2 regions of the Yoonia sp. GPGPB17 genome follow, and region 1 is predicted to be linked to the other one. Evidence: riboswitches for the same ligand, from Rfam matches in the RefSeq annotation. Region 1 holds a riboswitch; the other holds the start of a gene.
The links. Region 1 has a riboswitch for thiamine pyrophosphate ahead of thiB (thiamine ABC transporter substrate binding subunit). Riboswitches for the same ligand answer to the same signal wherever they lie in the genome.
Positions count from the first base shown of each region.

Region 1 (4,344 bases):
GCCTGGTATGGCCTCAAACTTCTATAAAACACAGGTGGCAGCGCATCTGATGATCGGCATTCGGGCGATGGAACGTCTGCGCGAAATGCCGCTTGAACGCATCCACAGTCGGAAATTACGCAGTTTTGAGGAGACGGCTTTCCTCTGATCAGCCAAAAAACGCAAAAAGTGGCGCTTTTTCCCTTGTAAACCTACACTAATCGTTGTGGTCTGCCACAACATACCGTTAAATGTGCGGGTAATAGGCCCTACTGCTGGGGCGAATGAGGGAGACCAGAACAATGGCTACAAAACCAATGACAAAAGCGCAGCTTGTTGCTGCTTTGGCCGATGAAACAGGCATGGATAAGAAAGCGGCGGGTTCCGCACTGGACGCTGTGACTGGCATCATCACCAAAGAAGTATCCGGCGGCGGTGCTGTGACACTTCCTGGCGTTGGCAAAATCTACTGCCGCGAGCGCCCAGAGCGTATGGTCCGCAACCCAGCTACGGGCGAGCAGATCAAGAAAGACGCAGACAAGGTTGTCAAAATGACAATCGCCAAAGCGCTGAAAGACAGCGTGAACGGCTAAGCCATCGGCCGAAAGGCAGGATGCAGATGTTGAGAGGGTCGCCAGATTGGCGGCCCTTTTCCGTTGCGGCGCGTGATTGGCATTTCCCATCCTGATCTTCTTCGATAGGTGGCGGATATGGATATCAAAGCAATCGCAATGGGTTTGGCGTTCGCGCTGATGTGGTCCTCGGCCTTTACCTCGGCGCGGGTGATCGTGGAGTATGCGCCGCCGCTCAGCGCGTTGGCGTTGCGGTTTCTCATTTCCGGGTTGCTGGGCGTTGCAATAGCTTGGGCGCTGGGACAGTCAGCTCGGCTATCGGGCAAGCAGTGGCTGGGTGTGGTGATCTTTGGCGTCTGCCAAAACGCCCTTTACCTCGGTTTAAATTTCGTGGCGATGCAGACGATACCTGCGTCATTGGCGGCAATCATTGCCTCTACGATGCCCCTTCTGGTCGCTCTGGCTGGTTGGATCGTTTTTGGCAATCGCGTGAGGCCCTTGGGGATCGCGGGGCTTATCGCGGGGCTTATCGGCGTGGTCTTGATCATGGGCGCGCGCTTGCAGGGTGGCGTTGATGTTTATGGGCTGATCCTTTGTGTGATCGGGGTGGTGTCTTTGACTATCGCAACACTTGCAGTTCTGGGCGCCTCATCGGGTGGCAATGTGCTGATGATTGTGGGCTTGCAGATGCTGGTGGGCAGCGCAATTCTTTGGGCGCCTGCGCTGACACTCGAAGTTTGGGACGTTACTTGGAACTGGCAGTTGGTTGTCGCGTTCGTCTATACCACTTTGGTGCCCGGGCTGGCGGCGACTTTGGTCTGGTTCCTGCTTGTGGGGCGCATCGGGGCGGTGAAGGCCTCAACCTTTCACTTTCTCAACCCGTTCTTCGGGGTCGCCATTGCGGCGGTCTTGCTGGGCGAGGTGATTGGCGTTCTGGACGTTATTGGCGTTGCGATTATCGCGGGAGGTATCTTGGCCGTGCAACTGTCGAAACAGTAGTTAGCCGATCTGACCGCGCACGCCGCCCGTTTGCCCGCGATCCAGAAGCAGGTGATCGAGGATGACACAAGCCATCATGGCTTCGCCGACAGGTACCGCGCGGATGCCGACGCATGGGTCGTGACGCCCCTTGGTGATCACTTCCGTGGGTGTTCCGTCCATGCGGATCGATTTGCGCGGCGACAGGATTGATGAGGTTGGTTTTACGGCAAACCGCACCACAATGTCCTGTCCGGTGCTGATCCCGCCAAGGATGCCGCCAGCGTGGTTCGAGCTGTAATCTGGCCCATCAGCTCCCATGAAAATCTCATCCGCATTGTCGCGGCCTGTCAGCGCGGCGGCGGCCATGCCTTCGCCAATCTCGACGCCCTTCACCGCGTTGATCGACATCATCGCAGCAGCCAAATCGGTGTCTAACTTGGCATAGACCGGTGCACCTATGCCTGCGGGCACGCCGCGTGCGACAACTTCGATGATCGCGCCGACAGAGTTGTGATCGTCCTTGCGCAGCCATGCAAGGTAGTCGTTCCATTCGGCTGCCGCCTCGGCATCCGGGCAGAAGAAATCGTTCTGATCGATCTGGTCCCAATCCATTTTGGCGGGATCGATCTTTTTTGTGCCCATCTGGGTCATATAGCCTTTGATCTGGACGCCCGGCGCAATCGCATTGATCGCCTCGCGCGCCACACCCCCAGCGGCCACACGCGACGCCGTCTCCCGTGCAGATGATCGCCCGCCCCCACGCGGGTCGCGCAGACCGTACTTCTGGTGGTAGGTGATATCTGCATGGCCGGGTCGGAACGTGTTGATGATATCGCCATAGTCTTTCGACCGTTGATCGGTATTTTCAATCATCAGTTGGATCGGCGTACCCGTCGTTTTACCCTCATACACACCCGACAGGATCTTCACCGCATCAGGTTCATTCCGCTGGGTCGTGTTCTTGTTCAGACCGGGGCGGCGCTTGTCCATCCATTGCTGGATCATCGGTGCCTCAAGCGGCACGCCCGGTGGGCAGCCGTCAACCGTCGCACCCAAAGCAGGCCCGTGGCTTTCACCCCAGGTAGTGAAGCGAAACAAATGACCGAAGCTGTTGATCGACATAGAAGTACCCCTTTGCCGCTTGGGTCTAGCGGGCGTGACAATCAGGCTCAAGTGCTTTCCCTTGCCTCGCTGCCCAAACCGGCTTAGCTAAGACCTACCTCGGGGGGCCACCAGCGTGGCTGAGATGCAATCATGCGGACCCGTAGAACCTGAACCGGTTAAGACCGGCGGAGGGAAGGTTTAGCAACCCCGCTATCCCCCAATCCGCCCGTCGCATTTGGAGGATACGATGAAACCAACCACCTATCTGCCAGCTGTTGCGGGACTTGCCCTATGTGCCACAGGCGCCATGGCCGAGACCCCAGTGCTGCAAGTCATGACCTACGACAGTTTTGTCACCGAATGGGGCCCCGGCCCCGCGATTGAAGCGGCCTTCGAGGCGGAATGTGCCTGCGATCTACAATTCGTTGGCACTGGTGACGGTGCGGCACTGCTGGCGCGGCTGCAGTTGGAAGGACCACAAACGGATGCAGACATCGTGCTGGGTCTGGATACGAACCTCACAGCAGCTGCCCGCGAAACAGAATTGTTTGCGCCGCATGGCGTTGATGCTGATCTTGATCTGCCGATTGCATGGACTGACGCCGAGTTTCTACCCTTCGATTGGGGCTATTTCGCTTTCGTTGGCAATGCAGGTGCGGATGCGCCCGCGTCATTGCGCGCATTGGCTGACAGTGACACCAAGATCGTGATCCAGGACCCGCGTTCATCCACCCCCGGTCTGGGTCTTCTGATGTGGGTCAAGACGGCCTACGGCGACGAAGCCCCTGCGCTTTGGGCTGATCTGGCTGACAATATCGTCACTGTGACCTCGGGCTGGTCCGAGGCCTACGGCATGTTCCTTGAAGGCGAGGCGGACGCAGTCTTGTCCTACACCACATCGCCCGCCTACCACCTGATTGCTGAAGAAGACGACAGCAAGGTTGCATGGGCTTTTGATGAAGGCCACTACATGCAGGTCGAAGTTGCGGGCAAAGTTGCGGGCACGGACCAGCCGGAGCTTGCAGATCAGTTCCTTGCGTTCATGGTGTCCGATGGGTTCCAAAGCGTGATCCCGACAACAAACTGGATGTATCCGGCGGTGACGCCCGCAAGCGGCTTGCCAGAGGGGTTTGAGACATTGGTCACACCCGGCACATCTTTGCTGTTGTCGCCCGAGGACGCGGCTGCAAAGCGTGATGCGGCGCTGGATGAATGGCGCACAGCGCTGTCCCGGTAACTGCACGATGGCCTGACGCCGCTGCGGCGGCGTTGGTGCTTGTGTTAACTCTTGGTACGCTGGGTGCTGTTGCCTGGCGTGCCGAATGGGGGGCGGGCTGGCCCCCGCAGATTGGGCCGCAATCCGGTTTACGGTTGTGCAGGCGCTGCTTTCTGCTTTCTTCAGTGTATTGTTGGCAATTCCAGTTGCTCGTGCCCTTGCGCGGCGCAGGTTTTGGGGCCGCCAGCTCTTGATCACGCTATTGGGTGCACCGTTTCTGTTGCCCGTCATTGTGGCCGTTTTGGGCCTTCTTGCTATCTTTGGTCGCGCTGGGCTGCTGAATGACGGGTTGGCATGGTTGGGTATCTCGCCCATTTCGATCTACGGCCTGCATGGCGTCGTGCTGGCGCATGTGTTTTTCAACATGCCGCTGGCCGTGCGTTTTATTTTGCAAGGCTGGCTGGCGATCCCGGCTGAACGGTTTCGCTTGGC
Region 1 covers NZ_JATACI010000002.1:2,748,255-2,752,598, forward strand. Annotated here, with positions in the region: gene QTO30_RS14505 (AMP nucleosidase) at 1-148, shown strand, start outside; gene QTO30_RS14510 (HU family DNA-binding protein) at 282-572, shown strand; gene QTO30_RS14515 (DMT family transporter) at 690-1,550, shown strand; gene aroC (chorismate synthase) at 1,551-2,654, opposite strand; TPP riboswitch at 2,745-2,847, shown strand; gene thiB (thiamine ABC transporter substrate binding subunit) at 2,884-3,873, shown strand; partial or broken gene QTO30_RS14530 (thiamine/thiamine pyrophosphate ABC transporter permease ThiP) at 3,849-4,344, shown strand, end outside.

Region 2 (4,344 bases), on a different contig from region 1:
TATTTCAATGTGCGGGCAGGCGACAAGACGGCGCACCGCGCAGCGTGGAGCTATCCGTCCCCATCCGCATCCTTCAGCGCTTTGGCCGGACATGTGTCTTTCTACGCTGGCGCGATGGATGCATGCTTTGTTGGTGCAGAGCGCGTCATTCCGCAGCCCGGCGACTTTTACGGCGGGTGGGTGACGGGGAACCTACAAGGGCGTATCAAGGGCACACCGGGGACCGAGCATTGGTAGGGCCGACCGCCAAAACGGCTGTCATCGGCGCAGGTATGGCTGGTCTGACCTGCGCGCGGGAATTGATGCAGCGCGGCGTAGATGTGGTGGTTTTTGACAAGGGTCGGGGACTGGGCGGCAGGATGGCAACGCGCCGCGCGGAGGGCGGTTTCCAATTTGATCACGGTGCCCAGTACGTTACACCGCAAAGCGATGGCTTTTCCGCGATGTTGAAGCAAGCCGAAGCCGCTGGTGTCGTGGCACGCTGGCCGCAAGATCGTGAAAAACCGGCGTATGTCGGTGTCCCCGGGATGACCGGCTTGGCAAAGCATCTGGGAAACGGCCTGACGATCCGAAAAGAAACCCGCATAGAGAGTATCGTGAAATCGAATGGTCGCTGGAAATTGATTTGGCAAGGCGGCGATGAGACGTTCGATCGGGTGGTCATCACCGCGCTTGCGCCTCAGATCGGCGCGCTCTTGCCCGACGCGCATCCCTTCAACGCCTCCCTGAAAACGGTCGAAATGACACCGTGTCTGACGCTGATGGTCGGACTGCCCGGTGATGTTGAACTGCCCTTTGTGTCGCGCCGCGCTCCGGAAGCGGACCTAAAGTGGATTGTGTGTGACAGTGCAAAGCCGGGTCGGCCGGATGCGACGTGCATTGTCGCGCATGCCAGCCGCGATTGGAGTATGCGGCATCTGGAATTGGATCGGGACGCTTTTGCCAAACTTATGCTGCCGCTTCTGTGCACGGCACTTGGTATCAGTGCTGTGATCACTCCGGCCTATTTGTCAGGACACCGTTGGCGGTACGCGTTTGTGTCCCGACCGCTCGGGCGTACCTATCTAGCCGACGAGGAGGAGACGCTATTCGCTGGTGGCGACTGGTGTCTTGGTGCGAAAGCCGAAGATGCCTGGGTTAGTGGGCAGGCCATTGCAGCGACGATCGCAAAACGGGTCTGATTTAAAATGACGCATAGACGAGACTAATGCGTCTCCCGGATTGACCGCACTGCCATTTCCAAGATAGCCTTGACTTGTCAGGGGCGCCGAGAGGCTGAGATGCACCCTTTGAACCTGAACCGGATAATGCCGGCGGAGGGAGGCAAAAACAGACCTAGTCGGTCTGTACCGTCTTTCCGTATCAAGCGAAAAGGAAAGATCGCATGCAACCCAATGCAGCCCTCGACGCGTTACGAACGCAATCGCCGCTTGTCCACTGCATCACGAACTACGTCGCCATGAACATCGCTGCGAATGTCACGCTGGCTGCAGGCGCATCGCCTGCCATGATCCATGCGCCTGAAGAAGTTGCGGATTTTGCCCTGATCGCAGGGGCTTTGACAATCAATATCGGCACTTTGTCCACCCCTTGGCTGGAAAGCATGAAAGCCGCCGCCGTCGCAGCAAATGCGGCCAAAGTGCCGTGGGTGCTGGATCCCGTCGCCCATTTCGCAACGCCCTATCGTGCCAAAGCAGCCCTTGATCTTCTTGCGATCAAACCCAGTATTGTTCGAGGGAATGCGTCGGAAATCATCGCTCTCGCAGGCGGAGCCGGGTCTGGCAAAGGCGCCGACAGTGGCGATCGCGTGAGCGACGCACAGCGTTCCGCCCGGGCCCTTGCAGTGCGCCATGACTGCATCGTGGCAGTCTCAGGCCCGGTTGATTTCATCACCGACGGCAAACGAAGCGCAAGTATCACCGGTGGTTCGGACATCATGCCAACCGTGACAGCCTTGGGATGTGCGCTAACAGCTTTGGTTGGTGCCTATGCTGCCATAGCACCCAGGTTCGAGGCGACAATTGCAGCGTTCGTGCACTTTGCTGAAGCGGGGGAGCGGGCAGGTGCTGAAACATCGGGGCCCGGCAGCTTTTCGGTCGCCTTCTTGGATACGCTTCACGCGCTACAAACCGGTGATCTTCTGGAGACGCGTGTGTCATGGAACTGATTCCACGCAGCCTTCGGTTGTATCTGGTGACGGACCCGAACCTTTGCCCCGGACCTGCGTTGATCGAGACGGTCGCAGCTGCGGTTCGCGGCGGCGTCAGCTTTGTGCAGCTGCGCGACAAGGAGGCCTCGACCCAAAGCCGCGTCGAAGCCGCGCGCGCGCTGAAACGCGTATTGGCAGGCAAAGGCATTCCACTTGTCATCAACGATGATCTTGAGGCAGCGGTCGCAGCAGACGTGGATGGTGTGCATATCGGCCAAGATGACGTCATTCCCGCATTCGCGCGGAAGCGTTTGGGACCGGACAAGATCATCGGCCTGTCTTGCGAGACGCCAGAACAGGTCGTGTCAGCAGACCCTGACCTTGCTGACTACCTCGGCCTTGGCACCGTTTTTCAGACTACGACCAAGGCGGATCACAAGCCAACGATTGGCCTGTCTAGTCTGGCCGAAATGGCGCGGTTGGCGCGGTTGCCAACAGTGGCCATTGGCGGATTGAAGCGCGAGCATGTGGCCGATGTCCTGCGGGCCGGATGCAACGGGGTCGCCGTGGTTTCCGCGATTTGTGGTCAACCCGATCCGGAACGCGCAGCGCACAACCTCAGCCATGCTTTGAATACAACAGCTGGACTTTCGATATGATCAGAAACGTTCTGACCATTGCTGGTTCCGACCCTTCCGGGGGTGCTGGTGTCCAGGCTGACTTGAAGGCCTTTGCAGCCAACGGGGTGTATGGATTGGCGGCCATAACGGCTTTGACCGCGCAGAATACCCAAGGCGTCAGCGGCGTCGAATTGATCGCACCGTCGTTCGTCAAGGCACAGATCGCCGCCGTTTTTGCCGACGTCCGCATAGATGCCGTTAAGGTCGGCATGATCGCAACCTCAGAGATCGCAGTAGCGGTTGCGCAGGCCTTGTCTAATCATCAAGACATCCCAATCGTGCTTGATCCGGTGATGGTCGCTAAAGGTGGCGCGCCGCTGTTGCAAGACGATGCGATGGAGGCATTGCGCGTGTCACTGTTGCCCCTGGCCACGGTCTTGACCCCAAACCTGCCAGAAGCCGCGCGTCTGCTGAACCGACGCGAAGCTGCTACCCGCGACGCAATGGCCGCCCATGCACGCGATCTGTCGGATTTGGGTCCAAATGTCACGCTGGTGAAAGGCGGCCACCTGAACGGGGACCAAAGCCCCGACGTTCTGTGGGATGGCATACATCTCCACTGGTTCGAAGCTGCGCGCATGCAAACCAGGAATACGCATGGCACAGGCTGTAGCCTGTCGTCAGCGATTGCAGCGCAGCTCGCCAAAGGTCTGGTGCCAAGTGCGGCCGTTGCCGCAGCGAAGCAGTACATCTCAGGCGCGATTGCTGCGGCTGATCTCCTGACAGTCGGACGAGGTAACGGGCCGGTCCATCATTTCTACAGTCTTTGGAAGGAAAAAACATGAGTAAGGCCCTAAAGGAACAGACCGTCTTGGTGACAGGCGCGGGCCGGGGATTGGGTGCCGCAATCGCGCGGGCATTCGCCCGAGAAGGTGCGCGGGTGGTGATCAACTATCGCAACAGCAAAGCGGCTGCAGAAGAACTTGCGACTGACTTGGGGGATCGTACTGTTGCTTTGCAGGCCGACGTACAAGATGCCGACGCAGTAAAGCAGATGGTCAAGCATGCAGAGAAGGCGGTTGGCCCGATTACGACCTTCATTCACAACGCCTTGGCTGACTACAGCTTCAACGGGGATGCGCGGTCCACCGTCGAGACCCTAAGCGCCGCTGAAATGCTCTCGCAACACAGCACTGCGGTGCTTGGCGCGCTGAATGTCATCCAAGCCACCGCTCCGGGGATGGCAAATTCGGGCTTTGGGCGGGTTGTCACGATCGGCACGAACCTCTTCCAAAACCCTGTCGTGCCCTATCACGACTATACCTCCGCGAAGGCCGCTCTGCTCGCGTTGACGCGCACCATGGCGGCCGAGCTCGGGCCAAAAGGCATTACGGTCAACATGGTATCCGGGGGTCTGTTAAGGACGACCGATGCCAGTGCTTCAACACCGCAGGAAGTCTTTGACTACATCGCGGGCGTTACGCCCCTGCGCTCGGTGGTGACCCCGGAAGAGGCCGCAGACGCGGTCTTGTTTTTTGCGAGTCCCTGGGCACGCGCTGTGACTGGCCAAAACCT
Region 2 covers NZ_JATACI010000003.1:52,492-56,835, reverse strand. Annotated here, with positions in the region: gene QTO30_RS20615 (DUF427 domain-containing protein) at 1-237, shown strand, start outside; gene QTO30_RS20610 (NAD(P)/FAD-dependent oxidoreductase) at 231-1,181, shown strand; TPP riboswitch at 1,251-1,339, shown strand; gene thiM (hydroxyethylthiazole kinase) at 1,385-2,167, shown strand; gene thiE (thiamine phosphate synthase) at 2,158-2,808, shown strand; gene thiD (bifunctional hydroxymethylpyrimidine kinase/phosphomethylpyrimidine kinase) at 2,805-3,614, shown strand; gene QTO30_RS20590 (3-oxoacyl-ACP reductase) at 3,611-4,344, shown strand, end outside.
Region 2: it holds a riboswitch for thiamine pyrophosphate, as region 1 does, so the genes downstream of both, thiM (hydroxyethylthiazole kinase) here and thiB (thiamine ABC transporter substrate binding subunit) in region 1, are expected to answer to the same signal.